2 linked regions of the Synechococcus elongatus PCC 11801 genome follow. The protein of the gene in region 2 binds, or shares a complex with, the protein of the main gene of each other region. Links are inferred from orthologs where the notes say so. Each region holds a gene or a part of one and is shown on either strand. Other genes may lie near its edges. The genes, in order: glmM and cdaA.

The links.
Region 1: the proteins of cdaA (region 2) and glmM are in contact, whole or in part, in a crystal structure (PDB 7OJS), measured with the Bacillus subtilis proteins. The link is inferred for Synechococcus elongatus PCC 11801 from one-to-one orthologs.

Annotation. Positions count from the first base shown.
Region 1 is NZ_CP030139.2:1,272,204-1,284,187, forward strand. What follows is about bases 4,122-7,019. They hold glmM (phosphoglucosamine mutase), read right to left. Parts: upstream 6,331-7,019; coding sequence 4,912-6,330; downstream 4,122-4,911. Other genes in these bases: DOP62_RS06075 (N-acetylmuramoyl-L-alanine amidase family protein), read left to right, coding at 4,122-4,190; DOP62_RS06080 (glyoxalase-like domain protein), read left to right, coding at 4,341-4,892; DOP62_RS06090 (hypothetical protein), read right to left, coding at 6,394-6,573; DOP62_RS06095 (transglycosylase SLT domain-containing protein), read left to right, coding at 6,632-7,019. Outside these bases: DOP62_RS06060 (magnesium chelatase subunit H), read right to left, coding at 1-1,272; dapB (4-hydroxy-tetrahydrodipicolinate reductase), read left to right, coding at 1,562-2,383; DOP62_RS06070 (hypothetical protein), read left to right, coding at 2,393-3,073; more of DOP62_RS06075, read left to right, coding at 3,138-4,121; more of DOP62_RS06095, read left to right, coding at 7,020-8,704; DOP62_RS06100 (hypothetical protein), read right to left, coding at 8,729-9,001; DOP62_RS06105 (NIL domain-containing protein), read right to left, coding at 9,306-9,710; thiol:disulfide interchange protein TxlA, read left to right, coding at 9,783-10,358; phycobilisome degradation protein NblA, read right to left, coding at 10,620-10,799; DOP62_RS06120 (hypothetical protein), read left to right, coding at 11,149-11,553; DOP62_RS06125 (hypothetical protein), read right to left, coding at 11,550-11,984. UniProt on the Bacillus subtilis protein: Catalyzes the conversion of glucosamine-6-phosphate to glucosamine-1-phosphate. Glucosamine-1-phosphate is used for cell wall biosynthesis.
Region 2 is NZ_CP030139.2:2,116,248-2,128,322, reverse strand. Bases 3,118-6,106 are described here. They hold cdaA (diadenylate cyclase CdaA), read right to left. Parts: upstream 5,078-6,106; coding sequence 4,157-5,077; downstream 3,118-4,156. Other genes in these bases: lysA (diaminopimelate decarboxylase), read right to left, coding at 5,157-6,106; DOP62_RS10565 (isoprenyl transferase), read right to left, coding at 3,405-4,160; DOP62_RS10570 (DUF3143 domain-containing protein), read left to right, coding at 3,118-3,392; DOP62_RS10575 (J domain-containing protein), read left to right, coding at 3,118-3,139. In the rest of the region: DOP62_RS10595 (alpha/beta fold hydrolase), read left to right, coding at 1-786; DOP62_RS10590 (MEKHLA domain-containing protein), read left to right, coding at 809-1,279; 16S rRNA (guanine(527)-N(7))-methyltransferase RsmG, read right to left, coding at 1,276-2,004; DOP62_RS10580 (hypothetical protein), read right to left, coding at 2,122-2,265; more of DOP62_RS10575, read left to right, coding at 2,570-3,117; more of DOP62_RS10570, read left to right, coding at 3,117-3,117; more of lysA, read right to left, coding at 6,107-6,551; rimI (ribosomal protein S18-alanine N-acetyltransferase), read left to right, coding at 6,599-7,198; DOP62_RS10545 (ATP-dependent Clp protease ATP-binding subunit), read left to right, coding at 7,342-9,816; DOP62_RS10540 (hypothetical protein), read right to left, coding at 9,974-10,315; DOP62_RS10535 (VOC family protein), read right to left, coding at 10,455-10,892; DOP62_RS10530 (TIGR00297 family protein), read left to right, coding at 10,943-11,692; DOP62_RS10525 (M20 metallopeptidase family protein), read right to left, coding at 11,689-12,075. UniProt on the Bacillus subtilis protein: One of 3 paralogous diadenylate cyclases (DAC) in this bacteria, catalyzing the condensation of 2 ATP molecules into cyclic di-AMP (c-di-AMP). Upon expression in E.coli leads to c-di-AMP synthesis.

The sequences.
Region 1 (11,984 bases), 850 kb from region 2 along the record:
CATCTCGACCCGATCTTGCAGGGTGTGAGCTTTGCCGGTGGCGCTATCGCGGCCAGACATGATGATCGGTTCAATCGCCCCATCCAACTCCGGAATGGCGATTTGCAGCGCCACTTGCACGGGGTGCAGACCGAGGTCACTTTCTTCCCACTCTTCGGTGGTTTGGAAGACCAGCGGCAACGCCACCATGTAGGGGCGATTCAGCTTTTTGAGGGTTTCGATCGCCTTAGGATGGTCTTGGCGAGCGGGGCCACCCACCAGTGCAAAGCCGGTTAGCGAGACAGTTGCGTCGATGATCGGCGTCTCAGGATCGAGCGGATCGAAGAAGTACTGCTGCACCGGCTTCGAGAAGTCGAGGCCGCCATTGAAGATGGGGATGACTTTAGCGCCGCGATATTCCATTTCGGAAACGACTGCGACGTAGTGCGCATCATCGCCGGTGACCAAGTGGCTGCGCTGCAGCACGAGGCCAATCGTTGGGCCGTCTTGCTTGGGCAGGTCTTGGCGCGACTGATACCAGTTGAGGTATTCCTTGAGGTCCTCAAACATCTGCGGGGCCAGCGGGTGCCAGATGCCTTGGTCGGGGTAAACGACCGGCTCCTCGAAGCTGACGTTGACGTCGCTGTCGGTTTTAAAGACGTAGCGATCGGCGATCATCAACAGGAAGTTTTCCAGGTTCTCCGGCGAACCGCCCAGCCAGTACTGGAAGCTGAGCATGAAGTTGCGAGCGTCCTGTGCCTTTTCAACTGGCAGGTATTTGAGGACGGTCGGCAGGGTGCGCAGCAGCTTGAGCATCGCGTCTTGGAAACCTGCGCCGCCGGCTTCCTTGCGCTTCTTCATGAAGCTGGCGATCACGCTCTTGCTTTGGCCCAGCTGCGCCATCGAGAAGGAGCCGAGCTTGTTGAGGCGCATCACCTCGGGCATCGAGGGGAAGACGATCGAAGCCTTCAGGCGATCGCGGACCGGTTGCACGGCGCTGACGACTTTTTCAGCCAGGTCTTCGATGAAGATCAGCGAGCCGATGAAGATATCGGCATCTTGCAGATCCGCTTTAAAGGCGTCGTAGTTCTCGGGGTCGCGCAGTTCCTCGATCAGGTAGCCGCTCAGTTCGACAGCGACTTGGTGGGAACCGGCATTGATCGACCGGACAGCAGCCGAAAGCGCGCTTTGATACTGGGCTTCCAAGACGACGTAGACCACTTTCAGCCGCGATCGCCCGTTAAGGTCCTCGGGCACGATGCGACGGATTGCGGACTTGACCTGGGTGAACATGCGCTTTGCAGCCTCCGGCGTGTTCTCGAGATGCGGGCGATCGGGTACAGGGTCGGCAAAAATACCCAATCGTGACAAATCACTCAAGATTGAGTTCTAACAGAAAATCCAGACTGGATGGGGCCTCCCGGCGATCGCAGATACAATTTGCAATCCCTTTTGACAAGTAACTTCACAAAACTTGACAGAATGGCGATCGCTCCTTTTTGTGCTGTGGCTAGGTCAGTTTCGACCGCGACCTGCCATTTCAGGAAACAATGGCAACAGTGCAAGATTCTGTGACTGGTTTATGGCTCACCCGATCCCCGTGGTTGTCAATGGCGCGACTGGCAAGATGGGGCGCGAAACGATCAAGGCGATCGCGGCAGCAGATGATCTGACCTTGGTGGGTGCGATCGCCCGCAGTGCTGATGTGCAAGGGCAAGACATCGGCGAGATCGTCGGGATTGGGCCGCTGGAAGTGCCGGTCACCAATGACCTCGAAGGGATGCTTTGCCTCGCTTCGCAGGAGCGGGAAGTGCCAGTCGTCGTCGATTTCACCCACCCTGATTGCATCTACGACAATGTGCGCAAGGCGATCGCCTACGGTGTGCGGCCAGTCGTGGGCACCACCGGCTTAACGAACGAGCAATTGCAAGAGTTGGCGGAATTTGCCGATAAAGCCAGCGTCGGCTGCCTTGTAATCCCCAACTTCTCAATCGGCATGGTGTTGCTGATGCAGGCTGCCATTCAAGCCAGCCGCTTCTACGACCACGTCGAGATTTTGGAGCTGCACCACGACCAGAAGGCCGATGCCCCCAGCGGCACGGCGATTAAAACCGCTCAGATGTTGGCGGAATTGGGCAAAACCTTTAATCCACCCAAGGTGACTGAGAAAGAGACAATGCCGGGTGCTCGCGGGGCATTGGGGCCCGAGAACATCCGCATCCACAGCGTCCGTCTGCCGGGTCTGATTGCCCACGAAGAAGTGATTTTTGGTGCGCCGGGTGAAATTTTGACGCTGCGCCACGACACGATGGACCGCAGTTGCTACATGCCGGGTGTGCTCCTTGCGGTGCGGAAGGTGCGGCAACTGACGGGGCTGATCTACGGCCTCGATCGCATTCTTTAAGCCAAGGCCATGTTGATTCCCATCACCGAAGCCAGCACTCGGCAACTGATTCCCGCGATCGCCACGGGGCCGCAATACCGCTACTGCTGGGGCAAGCCCCAGGACTTTTTGCGGCGGCTGCTGATCTCCGTGATCATGGCTGTGGGTGCATTACTGGCCGAAACCCTCGCGGGTGTTTCTGGTGAGATTGCCCTCGTTGTCGGTATTTTGGGCGGTCTCTATTGGTGGTGGGGACCAATTGCGCGGGCAGCGCAGCGCAACTACCGCCTACGCCGCTATCGCTATGCGGCTTTTTGGGAAGGAGAAATCGTCGATCTCTATCGCAGCCAAGCGCGGATTGGGACTGAAGAAACGGTGAATGCCCAAGGTCGCTTGGTGCTGATTGATAAGGTGGAAACCCGCGTCAACATTGAGGTCGTTGACGAGAACGACTTTGAGCTGCGACTGCAGGTCCCGATCAAAAACGACTACAAAAAGCTGCGGCGTGGGCAACTGGTGCAATTGCTCTTGTTCTCCAACGATCCGCAGCTGGCCAAACTGGAAGCCTACAGCGACGCCTACGTGCCAGCGCTCGATCTCTGGGTCAGTGACTACCCTTACCTCAGCCGAGATGCTTTCAAGTTCACTAGTGCTCGTTTGATTTCCGAAACGGAGGCGGCTCGCTATGATGACCGGGGTCGCCGCCGCTAGGGAACTGAACCTTCGCGCAGCGCATCATGGCCTTTGATAACTGTTCTCAATAGGAGAGAGAGGCGTGAACAAACGCTGGCCAGCTCGGAGCGCTGCTGTGGCGATCGCCTGTCTACCGGCTCTGATCAGCTTCGAAGCGCTACAGGCTCAGCCCGCGATCGCTCAGACAGCCAGTAATCGGCTCAAAAGCCTCGAGGTGACTGCCGAGGGTCAACTATTGCTCCGCACTGACCAACCGGTTCAGTTCGACTGGCGACCGGACATTGGTGGCAATTATCAGCTGATTCTGTTCAATACTCAGCTGCCCCTCAACTTCCGCACCCTTCCCCCTCCATTGACGCTGTTGCGCTTGGATGTCAATCGCCAAGGCAATGATGTGGTGATCAATCTGCGGACGCGATCGGGGAGTCGCCTCGAGACGCCAGTGATTACACCAGAAGGACTCTTGAGCCTGACGCTCCCCAAGCTAGCCAGCGTCCCGACACTCTCCACAGCGCCCCCATCATTCCTTTCAATTACGCCTAGTTTCGGCGCTGCTTCTCAGCCCGCTCAGACGGGACTGCCGCCCCTGAGTCGACCAGCAGTGATCGTGATCGATCCGGGTCATGGCGGCCGAGATCCAGGCGCGATCGGCATCGGTGGTATTCGCGAGACCGATATCGTGCTCGATATCTCCACCCAAGTCACCCGCCTGCTGCAAGCCCAGGGGGCACAGGTCGTGATGACGCGCCAAGACGATCGCGAGGTTGATTTAGCCCCGCGAGTGGCGATCGCTCAACGGGCGCGAGCCACAGTGTTCGTCAGCATTCATGCCAACGCTCTCAGCATGAGTCGGCCCGATGTTAACGGACTGGAAACCTACTTCTTCACAGCTGCAAGTCGACCGCTGGCACAGGCTATCCAAGACCGGATGATGCAATCTTTCCCCGACATGCGCAATCGCGGGGTCAAGCAGGCGCGCTTCTACGTGATTCGCCAAACCAGCATGCCCTCCAGCTTGGTAGAAGTTGGCTTTGTGACCGGCGCTCAAGATGCGGCCCGCCTTGCGGATCCCACCTTCCGATCGCAGATGGCACAGGCGATCGCCGCCGGGATTCTCGACTTCCTCAACCGCTAGGCAGTGGCTCCTCTCAATCTGTCAGCCGCGATCAGGCGCTAAGTCTGGGAGGCAGATCGGAGAATAAAGACAGGCTCCCAGTCCTGAATCAGCCCTGCCTACCCAGAGCTGGAAGTCATCTGTTCCCCACTCATCTGCCCTGTACTAACCATGATCTCGCCGCTACTCTGGGCTTCGCTGGTGCCCTGGGATCTGATGTTTTCAACCCAGGGAATCATGATTGGGCTATTGGCAGCCTATGCCGGTGCTCTGTGGCTATTCCTGAGCAGCACGCCGAAGGTGCATACGGTGCTGGTGTCAGATCTTGCTCAAGCGCAGATTTTCTACGAGCGGGTGCTGGGCTTGGCGGCGGCGGATGTGCCGCTGAACTACTACTACAACACTGAACAGGGGCTCGCTGGTCTGGGCTATGACGGGGCCCTGGGGATTGCGCCACCCTCACGCCTGGGTCGCGATCGCCTTCAAGATGGGCTCTGGTATCGGCTCAAGCGCAAAACCCAACTGCATGTGGTTGCGGGTGCCAATCCGGGCGATCGCCAGCGGTTGCGGCAGGTCTCTTTCGATCGCGATGGCCTGCAGCAAATCCTCAGTCGCATTCAAGCGCAAGGCTTACCTTTCAAGCTCAAACGACAACTACCCCTCCTGTTTCTGGTCAAAGACTGGGAAGGGCAGGTGATCGAGTTTGAAGAGCTGGAGGTTTAGTGGGTGATAGCCCTGCGGTCTACAGCAGCTGGGATTCCGCGACTTGAACTAGATGCGTGGTCCAGTGCTCAACCTGCTGGGCTTCTTCTGCTTCCACCATGATTCGCAGCAGCGGTTCAGTACCGGACGCCCGAACCAAGACACGACCGCGATCGCCCATATCCGCTTCGGCTGCTGCGATCGCCTGGGTCAAGGCAGTGCAATCTTGCCAATTGCAGCGGCGATCGCGATCTTCAACCCGCACATTGCGCAGAAGTTGCGGATAGGGACGGAAACTCTGATCAACGAGATCAGCGAGGGAGACACCGCTCGCTTGCACGAGGGCTGCAATGTGAGCTGCCGTCAGGGTGCCATCCCCAGTCAGAGCATAGTGGCGGCAGAGGATGTGGCCGGACTGTTCGCCACCCAGCATCGCGCCGCGTGCTTGCATTTCCGCTTGGACATATTGATCGCCGACAGCGGTGCGAACAAATTCGCCACCCACCGCTTGCCAAGCTCGCTCAAAGCCCAGATTGGCCATCACGGTCGTCACGATCGCCTGACCCGGAAGCTGTTGCTGCCGCTGTAGTTCCCGCCCCCAGAGGAAGAGGATGTGGTCTCCATCAACACTACGACCACGCTGATCAACGGCCAAAACGCGATCGGCGTCCCCATCAAAGGCAAAGCCCATGTCTGCACCCTGTTCGAGCACAGTGGCTTGGAGCCGTGCCAGATGGGTGGAGCCGCAGTTGACATTGATGCGATTGCCATCGGGCAGGTCATGTAGGGCTATGACCTCAGCCCCCAGCTCTCGGAAGAGCCGCGGGGCAAGCAGTGCAGCGGCCCCCCATGCTAAGTCGAGGACAATTTTGAGACCCTGTAGGTTGGTGCGGTGTCCCAAAGATTGGGCGATCGCAGCTTGGTAGTGATCGGCGAGTTGGGGTTGGTAGTAATGCTGCCCCCACGTCGTTGCAGGTAGGCTGGGCTGCTGACCCCGCAGTCCGGCTTCGATCGCCGCTTGGAGCTGGCGATCGAGCTTGCTGCCATCTGCGCCAAAGACTTTGATGCCGTTGTCACCCGGGGGATTGTGGCTGGCAGAAATCATCACGCCGCCGATGGCTTCGCTGTGATGCGTAAGGTAAGCCACCCCCGGCGTGGGACAAAGACCGAGATGCAAGACTTCGACCCCGGCAGCGGCCAGCCCCGAAGAGAGCGCCATCGCCAGCATATTGCTGGAATTTCGGGAGTCTTGTCCAACGACAACTGGTCCTTGATCGCCCACTGCTTGCCGCAGCACTTGTCCCGTCCAAAAGCCAACTTGCTGGGCCAGCGGTGCGGTGAGATGCTCACCGACGCGACCGCGAATGCCATCAGTGCCAAACAAAGGTCCCTGGCTAGCGATCGCTGCAATCCAAGGAGCTGCTTCGACTGCTGTTTCCCAACGTGCCGCTGAGACCATTCCACACACCTTCGCAGTTGGACAAAAGACGAATAGACACTGAGGACGCGCTTTCAGCCTGGATTAACGCCAGCGTCGCGGGGCGTAGAGGGCTTGCAATCCAAGAACTGCAGAGACCAGTAAGAGTAGCCAGAGGATAGCGCTTGGCAAGAAACCTAGCCAGCCCAGACCTCGCACAATCCAGACCACAGCCGTCACGGCCAAGCTGATTCCAAACCAACGATAGCGACGACGGTTGAACATAGACCGGGTAAATAGAACCCGCAGAAGATTCTAACGGTTGCAGTGTTACCCTAGGCCGATGTCTGCTCCTTCTCCCTCTACAGAATCCCCAAATCGCACCCCAACCCGATCGCTCTGGCGACGGCGGCGCACTTGGTTTCTTCTCAGCAGTGGCAGTCTTGGAGCAGCAGCACTCGTCGTCCTGCTAGGCATTTGGTGGCGATCGCCCACCCCCGAGACAGCGATCGCCCTGCGTCAGTCTGATTTTGCTGAGCTGCGCTGGCAATCGCGCTTCGCGATGGATGCTGCTACGCGTCAGCGGGCCCGTTTTCTCTATGCCCAAGCGATCGCCGCTGATCAACCACAAGCTGCCCTGCAAGCCATTCAAGGACTAGAGCGCTCCTATCCGCTCCTGGGGCCTTACATTCTCAAGCTACGGGCTCAACTGCAGACGCAGCTCGGACAAGACCCACAGGAAACTTGGCGGCAACTGCTCAGCAGCTATCCTGAGAGCCCCGTTCAAGCGGAAGCAGTTCTGGCACTTGAACAATGGGATGCAGCCGCGGCCGCGATTCAGCGCTGGCCCCGCTATCCAGCCAGCAATGAGTTGGCTCGCCAGCTCGCTCAGCAGCGTCCGACCGAGGCCAAGCGCTGGCTATTGCACATTGCCCAGTTTGGTCGCTATCGCTTTGATATTGATGCCGTTTTAGCTGAACTCCAAGCACAGCCCAATCTCACGGCCAGCGATCGCCAACAGATTGCCGATGCCTATTGGCAGCGAGACGACTATGCGACAGCCGCGGATCTGTACGCGCGATCGCCCCAAACCGATGAAACCCTCTATCGGCAGGCACGTAGTCGAGACCTCAGCAATCAACCTGAGCTAGCGCGATCGCTCTATCAACAGCTACTGCAGCGATTTCCCCAGTCCTCTGAACGGGAGCGGGCATTCGTTCACCTCGTCCGACTAGATCCAGCCAATCGCGATCGCTACCTGCAACTACTAGAACAGCAGTTTGCGCGCACCTTACCGGAAGCGTTGGGCTTGGCTGCAGCGACGGAACCGCGCTATCAACAAATCCTGCTGCAGCGCTTCCCCAATTCCCCAGAAGCTGCCGCCCTCCGCTGGCGACAAGCCTGGCAACAAGCAGAAGCGGGGAATCTGCCCCAAGCGATCGCTCTCGTCACCCAGACCCGCGATCGCAGCCCTGCCACAGAAGCTGCTGCCCAAGCGGGCTTTTGGCTGGGTCGTTGGCAATCTCAGCTTGGACAAACTGCCGCCGCGCAAGAGGCTTGGCAAACCGTGCTGCGGCAGCAGCCGGACTCCTACTATGCTTGGCGATCGGCGGCGGCACTTGGCTGGCCGGTCGGAGACTTTCTAACGCTGCAGGCGCAGCAACCTGCGTGGCCGCAAGCCCCATCACCCCAAGCGCTACCCGCAGGATCAGAGGTTCTCAAGGAGCTGTACATTCTCGGGCAAACGGAAGATGCTTGGCGGCTCTGGCAACAAGAAGGCCCTAGTGCTGATGCCAGTCCCAGCGATCGCTACATCTCTGCCCTGCTCGAAGCCAGCATCGCCCGCTACGATCTCGCCGCCAGTCTGCTGAAAAGCCTGCCGGTGGAGAGTCCGCTGCGCCAGCGGCCCGATTTTGTCAGCACTCTCTATCCGGTTGTCTTTGCTGAGGAAATTACAGCAGCGACTCAGCGCGATCGCCTCAACCCACTTTTAGTCTTGGGACTGATTCGGCAAGAGTCGCGCTTTCTGCCTGGTGCCACCTCCGTGGTCGGAGCCCGAGGCTTGATGCAATTGATGCCGGAAACAGCAGCAGAAGTTGCTACCGAACTGGGACTGCAGCAATATGATCTCGGCGATCCACAGACCAATATTCAGCTGGGCAGTCGCTACCTTCGCAACGTGCTGAACTATTGGCGCAATGACAGCTTGCTAGCGATCGCAAGCTACAACGCCGGGCCGGGCAATGTCGAGAATTGGGTACAGCGCTTTGGCCGTGATGACCGCGATCGCTGGATTGAGCAAATTCCCTTCCCTGAAACGCGAGACTATGTGGAAAAAGTCTTGGGTAACTATTGGAATTATCTGCGCCAAAGCGATCGCACTTTGAATCAGCGTATTCAGGAGTTAGGCCAATAGTCTGCGATTAAACAACGATTACTTTTAAGTCAGCTCAAACATTGAGCTGAGCGGGTGGTCGAGAGCAGCCGTTTGACTGATAAAAAGCTGAATCATTGGCGATCGTGCCAAAGTTATCGCATCGGTCTGATGCCAATGATGAGCTGTAATTCCGAGTCCACTACCAATCAGGGCTGCAATCAAGAGAGATAACCACGATCGCACCGTAGAATAGGCGCGAATCTGCAAATCAAGACGAGCGATCGCAATGACAGTACCAAGGATTAATAACGTAGCTAGTGCATTAATGTGAGTCAAGATCAAAACTGAGAGAACACTCGCAAAGATTACGAAGATAAAGGAGAATAGACTGGAGTCAAACCAACTTAAAAAGCGTGAGTTAATTAAGCTGCGAGGCACTGTACAAAGACTGATAATGAATAGATTCACAATAAGAATAAACGGCCAAAAGAGAATTGGCAGATGCCGAAAAAAAGGCATGCTATCAATCATTTCAAAGAGGCTGTGCCAATACCAGCCAAACGTCATGTAGGTAAATAGCACTAACCACCACGACGGAAGGAGAATCGAAGGCCTGCGCGTTGTAGTTGCCATGGTTAGATTACAAATTCGTTGCGATCGCTTGAACAGGACAAGCAGGAATACATTGTTCGCAAACGCTACAGCGCGGACGATCAAACTGCAGCTGGAAGGTTTTGGGATCGAGTCGGAGGGCTCCTGTTGGACAGACTCCCGTACAAAGACCACAGTCCACACAGCGATCGCGATCAATCACAATTTCAGCCGTCGTCAGCGAAACACTAATATCCTGTGATCCCATCCAGTCGATCGCGGCTTCAAGCGCATCAATATCTCCCGACAGTTCCACCACCAATTTGCCGCTTTGATTGGGGGTAATTTGAGCGCGAATAATGTTTGCAGCGACATTGAACTCTGTTGCCAACCGATAGGTAATTGGCATCTGGACAATTCGCCGTGGAAAAGTGAGGGTGACGCGCTTCTTCATAACTGTGGGGACTGTGCCCCAAGCGACTGGGCTTCGATAAACTGAGACTGTCCCGGCAATTCTAGAGTAAGTATGACTGCGGATAATTCTCTGCCTAGCCGTCTTCGCAATGTCTTGGTGCTTGCCGCAGCTCTTATTCTCACCATCCTAGTGCTGCTCGGTTCTCGTCAGCCTTCAGCAGCTGCATCCCTAGCAACTCTTGCTCAGTCCTCGACACCCTACGAAGTAGCGATCGCTAACGATCGCCCAATGCTGCTGGAGTTTTATGCCGACTGGTGTACCAGCTGTCAGGCCATGGCGGGTCGCCTTGCTGCCTTGAAACAGGACTATGGCGATCGCCTCGACTTTGTCATGCTCAACATCGACAACGACAAATGGCTGCCAGAAGTCTTGGACTACAACGTTGATGGAATTCCCCAGTTTGTCTATCTTGACGGTCAAGGCCAACCCCAAGGCATCAGTATTGGCGAGCTGCCTCGCTCCATCTTGGCGGCGAACCTCGACGCACTGATCGAGTCCCAACCTTTGCCTTACACCAATGCTCGGGGCAACCTTTCTGAGTTTTCAGCAGGCCTACAGCCCAGTCGTTCGAGCCAAAGCGACCCACGCAGCCACAGCAGTCAAGTTCAAGATAGCGTCCTGGATTAGCCGCAATGCGGCAGGGAATCTGCCTGCCATCAATCCAATTGCATGAATAAAAGACCTAAACTGCATCTAGCGATCGCCGTAGATAGCTTGCTCCAGCGATCGCAAATTGCTGGCTTGAGTCGCTAATGCTTATTCACTTTTTAGATTGAATTGCCAGCGATCGCTCTCAGCGCAATCGCGATTATAGTGGCCGGATCTGCCCGGAAGCACAGCACTCATCGCTGGGTCGACAACGCCTCGCGGGCAAGCCACACCCATGTCTTAGCTACCTTGGCGAATCATGCCTTTGAAGATGTTCTCGTGCGCCATCTTCTGGCGAACGACCTCGATGAACAGATCTTCTAAGGCTTCCCGCGAGATATTGCGGACCTGTTGGCGATACTTTTGCAGATCAAACTGCTGTTCCACGCTTAAAGAAAAATCAGGGAGAGGGGGGAGCATAAACGCCTCCTGCACTAACAAGGGACGGACTGTCTGGGACAGCGACTATTTCAGAATCTTTCTGAATTGTTACACAAAGTAACCAAGTCTTGACTAAGCGTCAATACTGCTATCTCAGATCTTATCTGTGTAGTGATTATTTACAATTTCGCGATCGCCACTGCTACCAGCGCTACAGAATTGCTGGAGCTGCGACATGGAGGTGGGTGATCCTGAGAAACGCTGCTGTCTTCCTGAGAGGCCGATCCCTTTTCAGGACGCTTGAGGAACAGCCACAGGCTGATGGAAGTCATTCGCTGCTGCCACTCAGAATGAAAGTGAGGCAGCAGCATTGGAGTGTGGGCCGACTATGCGTTACATCTTCTGGTCTCTCCTGGCGATCGCGGCAATCCTGCCTTTCTCGGCAGCACAGGCAGGGTCAGCTCGTATCGATCAGTCCCCCAACTTGCAAATGTCGGGCGTCTCAGGCGGTAACCGCGCCAGCGATTGTGGCTACATTAGCGATCGTCCCAACGAGCAAGTCACCATCAGCCCGCAGTATGTGGAGCAATCCGGCTATTTGCGGATCAGTGTGTCGGCGGCGGGCAACCCCACTCTGCTGATTGAAGGCCCCTCAGGCCGACTCTGTTCCATGGGGCAAGGGGGGCGTAGCCCTCAGCATGTCGGCGTTTGGCCAGCGGGGGTCTACAACATCTACGTGGGCGATCGCCAAGGTCAAAGCCATCCTTACCAGCTCATGCTGTCAGGGCGTTAGTCTTCGCTCAGATCTTGAACTTCGACGGCTTGCACGTCGAGGGTCCCCGGTGGTGTCAGTCGCACCAGTTGGCGATCCTTGACCTGGAGCACTTCGCCGCAGCCAGGACACTGCAGCTGAGACTGACCAAGACCGCTGACGGTTGTACCGCAAACGGGACAGGGTGCATTGACCAAGTTGCGGTTAATCCACCAGCGCAGGCCGAGGATTCCCAGAATTGGCAACAGAATCAGTAGCCCAACGAGACCAAATAAGGCATCCCGCAGCCAATTGGGCAAAAGGGATAACACCAGCACGATGACCGCGATTGTGGCCAGACTGCGCCACGGTGATGGGCTGGGACCATAGCCAAAGTTCACAGGGACCTCCTCGAGCGGTCGTTGTTTCCAGCTTGCCACTTGCTTGTTCCCCCGTACGCCGCGATCACCGAT
Region 2 (12,075 bases):
AGTGACCACTGGCGGCAGAACAGTCCAGTTTTGGCCGAACAACAACGGGTCTTTGCGATCGACCTGCTCGGCTTTGGAGGTTCTGCCAAACCGCAGCCCAGTGAAGACTTACCCTATCGGTTTGAAACATGGTCAGCACTGGTTCGCGACTTTATCCGCGAGGTAATCGGAGAGCCCGCTGATTTAGTGGGCAACTCAATCGGCTGTGTGGTGGCGCTGCAAGCCGCCGTGGATGAGCCGTCTTTGGTGCGATCGCTGGCACTTCTGGACTGCTCCCTACGGCTGCTCCACGAGCGTTATCTGGCGCAATCTGCTTGGCCACGCCGTTTTGGGGTACCGATCTTCCAACAGCTCTTAGCATGGAAGCCGTTTGGGGGCTTTTTCTTCCAACGCTTGGCCCAGCCGCGATCGCTGCGACGGATTTTGCAGCAGGCTTACGCCGATAAATCTGCCGTCACAGATGAACTGATCGAGCTGTTACTAGCTCCCGCCCGCGATCCGGGCGCAGTGGATGTCTTTCTGGCATTCGTCACCTACTCCCAAGGGCCGCTCCCGCAAGATTTACTGCCGCTAGTCACTTGCCCAACTTTGATTCTCTGGGGAGAGGCCGATCCGTGGGAACCGATCGCCCAAGGACGGGAACTGGCCAACTATCCCGCTGTGAGCGAATTTGTGGCGCTGCCGGGCGTCGGGCATTGTCCGATGGATGAAGCCCCCGATCAGGTCAATCCGATCCTGCAACGCTGGTTGCAAACGACAGCGAACCCAGCCCCCGCGATTTCCTAACTCAACTTCGATGGATGCTGCAATGAGTCTTCAGCCTTGGCAAACGCCTGAGATTCAAGCCTGGACCCAGATCCTGCTCGATAGCTATGAGCAATGTCTCGGGCGTTCGCTCATCCCTCGTAGTGGCGATCGCCTTCAAGAGGCTGAAGCCTTGTTCAATGTGCCTTTCGTGGTGGTGTCGCACAATGGCGCTGCTGATCCCCTGCTCAACTACGGCAACCAGACCGCGTTGGATCTCTGGGAGCTGGAATGGTCGCAGTTCTGCGGGTTGCCCTCACGCTTAACCGCCGAACCGGATGAGCGAGAGACGCGATCGCAAATGCTGAGTGACGCACTGGCTAAGGGCTATATCAATAACTACAGCGGCGTCCGCATCAGTAGCCAAGGCCGTCGCTTTCGCATCGATCGCGCCATCATTTGGACACTCTGCCAGCCCGATGGCCAAGCGTGTGGTCAAGCAGCAACTTTTACGGACTGGTACTTTCTCGACTAGCCAAGTGGCTTCTGGCTGGGCAACCCCACCATGCGAGGATAGGCCGCCGGCGTCTGGGCCGTTTTCTGAAGGGTGATGCAGTGTCGTTCCGCACCACTCTCGGGCAGAAAGGTGGCAGCAACTTCAACCACTTTGCCCCCAAGAATCGCAACAGCGCGATCCAGCGCGATCGCCTCTTCTTCCGTCCATTGCCCGCGATAGAGCACTGCCTTGCCGCCGATCTTGAGCAAGGGCAGACAATATTCAGCGCAAACGGTGGCAGGGCCCACAGCCCGAATCGTGGCCCAGTCGTAACGCGCCCGTGTCCGGCGATCGCGCCCCCATTCTTCTGCGCGACCTACCTGAGCAGTCACATTGGCAAGCCCCAGATCCTGCGCCAAGGTTTGCAAGAACTGAATTTTCTTGCGAGTGGAATCCAGCAGTGTCACTTGACTCTGAGGTAAGGCGATCGCAGCGGGCAGCCCTGGGAAGCCGCCACCCGTACCGATGTCGATAATCTCGCCGCTCCAATTATCCGTGAGCAACGGACGTAGGCCGTAAAGTGAGTCCCAGAGATGCTTTTCAGTGAACTCAGCGGGATCGGTGATGCGCGTTAAATTTAGCCGCTGATTGCCTGCAACGATGCCGTGGTAGAGCGCTTCAAACTGCTGCTGTTGCTGAGCCGAAGGCTGCCATCCCAGTGTTTTAGCCCAAGTCCAAACATCAAGCAGGAATCCAGAAGTCACAAGCAGCCGCCATGCAATCTCTTCACTCTACGGCGATCGCTGGTTCTCCTCCAAGCCAACAGCCTCTCTCAAACTGAGATGAGGCTGTCAGCAAAATCAAGCACAGGAGACCCTAACTTAGGATTGAGCAGAGTTAGGCGGCACTTCGCTATAGGGTTGAACACCAATTTCTGGAATTTCTTCAGCTGGAGTAAAAAATCTACCTGCAGCTTCCGATAGGAAGTGAATAACAGACTTGAGAGCTGCTTTGAGTTTTCGCATAACCGCTCACCTCCGAAATTGAGAGTGATTTGAGCCGGAACTATCAGCAATGCCCCGCGATCCCCACTCACTTTTCAAACTGGACATGATCCACGATCAGAGGGAAGTTGAGGTCTCACTTTTAGAGTAGATTCTGTCTGGGTATCTGGTGGGGATTGCCTATCTTTCTTCATAGAAACATCAATCTACATGAGCAGCTAGACGGCGCGATCGCCCGACAGGAAGCGCAGAAGCCGTTAAAATACAGGCTGTTTCATTGCAGCACTGCGCCTGCGTGTCTGCCTTTCTTTCTGCTGACTCTGCAATGACGACTAGCCCAGACCACTACGCGCGTCTTCGCATTTCCCCCAATGCCAGCGATCGCGATATTCGGCAGGCCTATCGTGAGCTGAGTAAGCAGTACCATCCCGATACAACGACGCTGCCATTGACAGCAGCCTTGCAAGAATTTCAAAAGCTCCAAGAAGCCTACGCAGTTCTGAGCGATCCTGACCGACGCCGACTCTACGATTTTCAGCGTGAGCAACATCGTTGGGCTGCCGCTCGTGCAGCCACGATCACTCCGCCTAGCACTCGCCCGCGACGGGTGGTGTCCACTGCCAGCGATCGAGAGCGATCGCTCTCAGCCGGCGAAATTTTTGCGCTGTTTTTACTCTCGCTGACGGTGGTTGGCTGTCTGGTGCTCACAATTGGCTTGGGTCTGCTGCGCGGTGAGCAGCTCTTACAAGCACCGAGTTGGTTCCAAGCCACAGAGCCAATTGATACTGTGCACGCGATCGCTCAGCCCAGTGTTGAGGCTTTGCTACCCACTGCTGCAATCGCGATTGAAACACCCTCTCTCACAACTAACGATGACAACCCTGCCGCTTCCTGAAACGCCGCTCTACAACCACAGCCTGCCAGCGATTGAAACCTGGCTGCGCAATCTAGGGAGCATTCAAGATATTGAGGTTCTCAACTGTTGGACTCTGCAGCGAACCGACTGGTCTGCCGAGATTGAGCTAGGAACCGATCAAATTGTTGTTTGCTATCGGGCTGCAGGCGAAGCAGGTCAAGATTTGACTCGCACCTACAAGTATTCGCTCAGCCGCGCTGATCTCGAAGCAGTGATTCTAGGTGGTCCCTAGGCACAACTGGTTTTAGGTTAAACGTCCAAAGCGACGTTGGCGACTTTGGAAGTCACGGAGCGCTAAATAGAATTCGTAGCGATCGAAATCTGGCCATAGCGTATCGGTCACATAAATTTCCGCGTAGGCCAACTGCCAGAGCAAAAAGTTACTCAGCCGCTTTTCACCGCTGGTCCGAATCAGCAAATCAGGATCAGCTACGCCGGCAGTGTAGAGATGGTTGGCAAGGAGCGGCTCGTCGATCTCGTCGAGTGACAACCGTCCTTGTTGAACCTGAGCTGCAATCTCACGACAGGCTTTGAGCAGTTCTTGGCGGCCACCGTAGTTGGTTGCCACGGTGAAACGAATACCGTCATTACCGGCTGTCGCTGTCGTGGCACGATCGATTTCTCGCTGCAGCGACGTGGGGAGATTCTCCAGATCGCCGACAAAGCGGATGCGCACATTCTCGGCCATCAACTCCTGGAGTTCACGTCGTAGAACGCGCTCAAACAGGGTCATCAAGAAGTCAACTTCTTCGTGAGGCCGACCCCAGTTTTCAGTGGAAAAGGCATAGGCCGTTAGCGCACTGATGCCCCAGTCATCACAGCAACGCAACAGTTGCTTCAGAGCATCTACGCCTCGACGGTGTCCCATAATCCGAGGCAAACCGCGCTGCTTCGCCCAACGTCCATTGCCATCCATAATCACAGCGACATGGGCAGGCAGACGGTCAGCCACCAAGTCCGCGGGACGCTGACGGAGATCGCAATCAGACACAGAGGTCATGGACGACCTCGACGAGAACCCAACAGGCCAAGGCGACGGAAAAACGAAAGACTAGATCGATAGAGGTGGCGACTGAGCGATCGCAAATCGGGAGCAATGACCTCCCGCTGGGCAGCAAGCGACATGCGCTCTTCCAACAATGCCTTGAGTTTACTACTAGTCAGCGGACGATTCAGGATTCCTTGCTCTGCCAAAGAGATCGAGCCAGTCTCTTCAGAAACAACAATACAAATACATTGATTGAGCCGCTCGGTAATTCCCAGTGCTGCTCGGTGCCGCGTGCCCAGTCGCCGTGAGACAACTTGTTCTGACAAGGGCAGAATCACTCCTGCAGAAACCACTCGATTCTCGGAAATCAAGACAGCACCGTCATGGAGCTGTGTGCTGGTTTGAAAAATGGACTGGAGGAGCTCACTTGAGACCTCTGCATTAATCCGCACGCCTGGATTGAGGAAATCTCGTTCATCCACACTCGAGCTGACTTCAATGACAATCAGGGCACCCGTCCGGTTTTGCGACAGCTCCTTGACCGCTTCAATAATTTCTTCAGCGACACTGCCAGCCCGCGGCTGCGATCGCGCATTGGGACGAAATAACGCGGCAATTTCTCCTCGCCCGAGTTGCTCCAAAAAGCGCCGAAATTCGGACTGCAGCAGCACTGCCATGGCCACTGCAGAACCAATCACTAAGTTATTGAGCACAAAATTGAGCAAAGTCAGGTTGAGTCGGCTGCTGATCGCGGCTGCCAACATCAGCACGATGAAGCCTCGCACCATCCAAAGGGTACGCCGCTCTCCAATCAGCACCAGGATGACGTAGAAGAGGATGAGGACAAGGCTGATATCTAAGGCATTGCGTAGCAGTAGGCCGGAGCCACTACTAAGCCATGTCCCTGTCTGAGTCAGCCAGTCTCCCATGCCCTTGCACCGTGAATCTGCCCACCGAGGAATGTAGCCTCGGGGTTATCGAAATCAGCCGCGGCGCCAGATCGATCGCCTAAGCTTGTAACCCGACTGGTAACCGATCCTGCCGCAACAAGTCCTCTAAAGACTCGCGCGCCAGAATAATTTGAGCTTCGCCATTGTTCACTAAAACAGCCGCAGGACGAGCAATCCGGTTGTAATTCGAAGCCATGCTGTAGTTATAGGCACCAGTTGCCAGCACCACGAGAATATCGCCGGGCTGGCTGGGCGCCAATTCCGCATCCTTAAGCAGAACATCACCAGACTCACAGTGCTTGCCCGCCACTGTCACAGTTTCGCGATCGCTCACATTGAGGCGGTTGGCAATGACCGCACGATAGGTGGACTGATAGGTGATTGGACGAGGATTATCCGACATCCCCCCATCCACAGACAGGTAGGTACGGATTCCAGGCACTTCCTTACGGCTGCCAATGCGATAGGCCGTAACACAAGCCGTGCCAATCAGCGATCGCCCCGGCTCACAGATCAACTTGGGCAGTGGCAGATTGGCTGCTTGGCAAGCCGCGACAAGGCTTTCACTAACCTGTCGAACCCACTCCTCAATACTAGGTGGATCATCGGATTCGGTGTAGCGAATCCCTAAACCACCACCGACATTCAGTTCAGCGATCGGCAAGCCTAGGGCCAAGGCTTTGCCATAGGCGGATACAAGCACCCCTGCCAGATCTGAATGGGGCTGCAATTCAAAAATCTGCGAGCCGATGTGGGCATGCAGACCAATGCAGCGGAGGTAAGGCTGATCGACTAAGGCAGCCAGCAAGGAATCTAGCTGATCGGGGTCGAAGCCAAATTTGCTGTCGAGGTGACCTGTGCGGATGTATTCGTGGGTGTGGCACTCAATGCCGGGAGTAAAGCGGATCATCACCCGCACTTCCCGCTGCTGCTCTGCGGCGATCGCTTCGAGGTTGCGTAGCTCTTGCCAGTTATCAACCACGATCGTGCAACCGGCTTCCACCCCCATGGCCAATTCGCTCAGGGATTTGTTGTTGCCGTGGAAGTAGAGGCGATCGCTAGGTACACCAGCTTGTAGAGCGGTGTAGAGTTCACCAGCCGAGACGACATCAATACCCAACCCCTCTTGGGCCACAAGAGCGCAGACAGCAAGACAGTTCCACGCCTTGGAGGCATAGATCGGTAGCGCGTCGCCGGGATAGTGCTGCGCCAACGCGGATCGATAAGCCTGACAAGCAGCACGCAGAGTCTGCTCGTCGAGGATGTAGAGCGGAGAACCATAGCGATCAACTAGCTCAGACACCAAACAGCCACCAACTTCAAGTTGGCCTTCTGCTGTCACACTAGCCGTCAGCGGAAAAAGATTTTGGTTGGGGGATTTAGAAAGACGATCGTTCCCAAACAAAGCCGGATACGAAGGGTTTAATGAGGGCGCAGCTGGAGTGGAAACCATCGGACGCGTCCAAGACCTATATATATGTAAGTTGCCTGTGTTTATCAGTGTACGATCCTGCGCTGCTCTGCCTGAAACCCCTCACTGTTTCAGACGCGATCGCTGCCCGCCATTTGGATGAGCAGACATTGGGAGGCTTTTGGTCAGTCGAAGGCTATCAACGAGAAGCCGAGAGCGAGGCGAGTGATCTGCTGGGGTTATGGCAGGACGAGACCTTGATGGGTCTAGGTTGTAGCTGGGCGATCGTCGATGAGGCCCACATCACCTTGCTAGCGATCGCGCCTTCTCATCAGGGCCAAGGTTGGGGTGGACTGCTGCTTTTGGCCCTACTGCAAGCGGCAATTCAACGCCAGCTGGCCTGGGCTACCCTCGAAGTCCGTACTTCCAATCAAGTCGCGATTGCCCTCTATCAAAGTCTGGGCTTCCAAGAAGTGGGGCAACGACCGAATTACTACGCCGACACGGGTGAAGCAGCCCGTATTCTCTGGCTCAAGGGATTGAGAGAGACTGACGTTCAAGTTGCGATCGCGCAGCAGTGGCAGCAGCGCCAACAGCGACTTCAACAACAGGGTTTGCAGCTGCATCTGGATAAACTTCTGCTTGCCCATAGCACAGAGGATCATCAGCTCCCAGTCATCACTGGCTAATGCCGTAGAAAAGAGGTGTGGATCACCGACCCAAATCGTTGGGCAATCGCGCCAAACTCCTAGACTGGAGCGGGTTTTCAGCGATCGAAGCCCTATAAATGCCTGTGCTAGAATCGGCCTACCGGCACGCAGGCAGGGAAGCTATGTTTGAACGCTTTACCGAAAAAGCCATTAAGGTCATCATGCTGGCTCAGGAGGAAGCGCGTCGCCTGGGTCACAACTTCGTCGGCACCGAGCAGATTTTGCTAGGCCTCATCGGTGAAGGCACCGGCGTTGCCGCCAAAGTTCTGAAATCGATGGGTGTCAACCTCAAGGATGCTCGCATCGAAGTCGAAAAAATTATTGGCCGTGGCTCGGGTTTCGTAGCGGTGGAGATCCCGTTTACACCGCGTGCCAAGCGTGTCCTTGAGCTGTCGCTCGAAGAGGCTCGGCAACTTGGGCATAACTACATTGGCACCGAGCACCTTCTGCTGGGCTTGATCCGTGAAGGCGAGGGTGTTGCCGCTCGCGTCCTCGAGAATTTGGGCGTCGATCTCTCGAAAGTGCGGACACAGGTAATCCGCATGCTAGGTGAGACCGCAGAGGTTTCCAGTGGTGGTAGCCAAGGCCGGACGAAAACCCCAACCTTGGATGAATTCGGCTCGAACCTGACGCAGCAGGCTGCGGATGGGAAGCTCGATCCGGTGGTGGGTCGTCAGAAAGAAATCGAGCGGGTGATTCAGATTCTGGGTCGCCGTACCAAGAACAACCCTGTGTTGATTGGCGAACCCGGCGTCGGTAAAACTGCGATCGCTGAAGGGTTAGCGCAGCGGATTGCCACTGGTGACATCCCGGACATCTTGGAAGACAAGCGTGTCGTCACCCTCGATATCGGTCTGCTGGTTGCGGGCACCAAGTATCGGGGTGAATTCGAGGAGCGCCTCAAGAAAATCATGGACGAGATCCGCTCGGCGGGGAACGTCATCCTAGTCATCGACGAAGTCCACACCTTGATTGGTGCAGGTGCGGCTGAAGGCGCAATCGATGCAGCTAACATCCTCAAGCCGGCACTGGCGCGGGGTGAGCTGCAATGCATCGGTGCGACCACATTGGATGAGTACCGTAAGCACATCGAGCGCGATGCTGCATTGGAGCGCCGTTTCCAACCAGTAATGGTGGGCGAGCCCAGCGTCGATGACACCATCGAGATTCTGCGGGGTCTGCGCGAACGCTACGAGCAGCACCACAAGCTGAAAATTGCGGACGAAGCGCTAGAGGCTGCAGCTAAGCTAGCCGATCGCTACATCAGCGATCGCTTCCTGCCCGATAAGGCAATCGACTTGATCGATGAGGCCGGTTCACGGGTTCGCCTGATGAACTCGCAATTGCCACCTGCTGCGAAGGAACTAGACAAGGAACTGCGGCAAGTCCTCAAGGACAAAGACGACGCCGTCCGCTCCCAAGACTTTGACAAAGCGGGTGAACTGCGCGATCGCGAGATGGAGATCAAAACCCAGATCCGCTCGATCGCCCAAAGCAAGAAGGCCGATGGCACCAGCAGCAGTGATGATTCGCCGATCGTCACTGAGGAAGATATCGCGCATATCGTCGCCTCTTGGACCGGCGTACCGGTCAACAAGCTGACCGAGTCGGAATCGACCAAATTGCTGAACATGGAGGAGACCCTCCACAGCCGCTTGATTGGTCAAGACGAAGCCGTGAAAGCTGTTTCACGAGCAATCCGTCGCGCCCGAGTTGGTCTCAAGAACCCCAACCGTCCGATCGCCAGCTTCATCTTCAGCGGCCCGACCGGTGTTGGTAAAACCGAGCTGACTAAAGCTTTGGCGGCTTACTTCTTCGGCAGCGAAGAGGCGATGATCCGCCTTGACATGTCGGAGTACATGGAGCGCCATACCGTCAGCAAGCTGATCGGTTCGCCTCCGGGCTATGTCGGCTATAACGAAGGCGGCCAGCTGACTGAAGCGGTTCGTCGTCGTCCCTACACCGTGGTGCTGCTCGACGAAATCGAGAAAGCTCACCCCGATGTCTTCAACCTGCTCTTGCAGTTACTGGAAGACGGTCGCTTGACTGATGCCAAAGGTCGGACGGTGGACTTCAAGAACACCCTGATCATCCTGACCTCCAACATTGGCTCGAAGGTGATCGAGAAGGGTGGCGGCGGTCTAGGCTTTGACTTCTCGGGTGAGGATGAAGCTGAGAACCAATACAACCGCATTCGCTCCTTGGTGAACGAAGAGCTGAAGCAATACTTCCGCCCTGAGTTCCTCAACCGCTTGGACGAAATCATCGTCTTCCGTCAGCTCAACAAAGCGGAAGTCAAAGAAATTGCCGACATTATGTTGCGCGAGGTCTTTGGCCGGATGCAGGAAAAAGGCATCACCCTGTCGGTCACTGAGAAGTTCAAAGACCGCTTGGTGGAAGAGGGCTACAACCCCAGCTACGGGGCACGTCCGCTCCGTCGGGCGATCATGCGCTTGCTCGAAGATTCCTTGGCTGAGGAGTTCCTGTCTGGCAAGCTCCGCGAAGGCGACACCGCCATCGTTGATATTGGTGAAGAAGGCAAAGTGCAAGTAATTGCACAAGAGAAACGCGAACTCCTGCCCCAAGCAGTTGAGTAACGCTTCAACTCTCATCAGCCATTGATTGCTCAAAGCCTATCCAGTGTTCTGGGTAGGCTTTTTTATCAGCAGAACAAGCGATCGCAAAAAACAACCTCTCTGACTGGAGAGGTTGTTGAAGATGCAAGAAATTGTTAGCGATCGCCCGAGAGTCGTTCTAGCGGCGCACCACTTCGCTTGCGATTTGGGCAAAGGGATCAAGGCTCGGTCCTGGCAGTCGACGACCTGTGTTGATGGCCGGCACGCTGAGATCAGCCGCAAAGGTGACGTTGGGAATTTCTTTGGCTGGCGTCTCTGCGACGGGTGCGGAGGCAGGTGCTGCTGCCGGTTCAGGCGTCGTCGTCACCGCTGCAGTCGCAGCTGGTGCTTCTGCAGAAGTTATCGCGGCCACCGGAGCTGAAGGAGCGGCTTCTTCCGCCGTGGACTCTGAGCTAGAAGTTGTAGGCTCAATTTCGAGAAAGAATTTTTCTTTTTTACCGAATAACTTCCCGAGGACCATAGAACTTTCTGCTCCTGTCAATTGATTCACTGCCACGCAGCCTGATTATCGAGCCGACGATCGCGCTGCTTCAAGACTCTTATCACTTTCGTTACATCTGTTTACTTTTTGACCTCTCGTCATCACCACAAAGTGGGATTCAAGCCTCTATAGCATCGCCAACCAAGGCAAAGTCCTGCGCCCCAAAAATTGCTTCAGGGTAGCGGTAGAACTTAAACTCCAGCAGATTGTGGAAGGGATCTTCCAAAAAGAAAGTGCGATGCTCTAGCAGACTATCGGGAAAGCGCAGTCGCGCGGGTTGATAAAAGCTAAGCCGATATTGCTCTGCCCGCTCTAATAAAGCCTGCCAGTCGGCTTCGTCCGTAAAGACCAGCCCAAAGTGACGTGGATAAATGCCATTCTGCGGCGTTAGAGGCGATCGGCTTAGGTGAGCGACAATCTGATGACCAGCCAGCTCCAAAATTAGAGAAGTTGGCGACTCCCGTCCAGCACGGCAGCCCAAACCCTGTACATAAAACTGCTTGGTCAAGGCGATATCGCTGACTGGAAATGCCAAATGAAACAGAGCTGCAGCCATATCGGTTGCTGTCAGAGTTTTGCCCTTCATCCTAGCGATCGCCCCCAACCATGACACTGCTTGAGACGGAACTCGACTGGCTAACTGCGATCGCGATCAATGGCGTTTTGCTAACCATCGGGCTGAGATCGCGAGCGAAGTTGCTGACCCGTGAAGGCTATCTCCATGCTGCTTTTCTTGGCGTTTTGATTTGGGGCAGCTTGCAGGCAGCGGGCTATGTTTTGGTGCTGCTCTATCTGCTGATTGGTTCGCTGCTGACTCGCTGGGGCAAAGCTCGCAAAGAAGCAGCAGGCATTGCTGAAGCCAGAGAAGGCAAGCGCGGCCCTGAAAACGTTTGGGGCTCCGCTCTAGTCGGCACAGCAGCAGCACTTGCGGCTTGGTACTGGCAAGATTTCCCGGCGATCGCAACCTTGGCAAAACTAGGGTTTGTGGCCAGCTTCGCAACTAAATTGGCTGATACAGCAGGAAGTGAAGTCGGCAAAGCCTTTGGCAAACGGACGTTTTTGATCACAACCCTACGACCGGTTCCGGCTGGGACGGAAGGAGCTGTCAGTTTAGAAGGGACCATCGCAGGACTGGTGGCAGCACTAGTGATGGCCATTTTTGGCTGGTTGTTTGACCTGATCTCTACCGACGCGATCGCAATCTGTGTCCTGGCAGCACTGATTGCCACGACTGCCGAGAGCTGGATTGGTGCAACGCTACAAACGCGACTGCAGTGGCTCACCAATGAATTGGTCAATGCGATCAACACTCTGATCGGTGCAGTCGTCGCGATCGCCTTTGCCCTACTGATTTAGCGACAGAAACGCTCGACACAGCGCAGAAACAGTTCCACCCCGATCGCCAAGGCCGTCTCGTCAAAATCAAAGCGGGGATGGTGATGCGGGAAATTTAAGCCGCGATCGAGGTTGGCACTGCCCACAAAGAAGTAGCAACCCGGCACCTTTTGCAGGAAGTAGGACATGTCCTCTGCGCCCATGGTTTGGCAGTCGGGCACGACACCAAGGGGCGGTTCCAGCACGTCTTCGGCTACGCTGCGCACCAAATCCGCGATCGCAGAATCATTAACGACCGCTGGATAGAGCTTGCGATAGTTCAGCTCGTAGGTTGCACCGTGACTATTGCAAACGCCTGCCACGATCTGCTCAATTCGCTCTTGTAAAAAGCCCTGATAGCGATC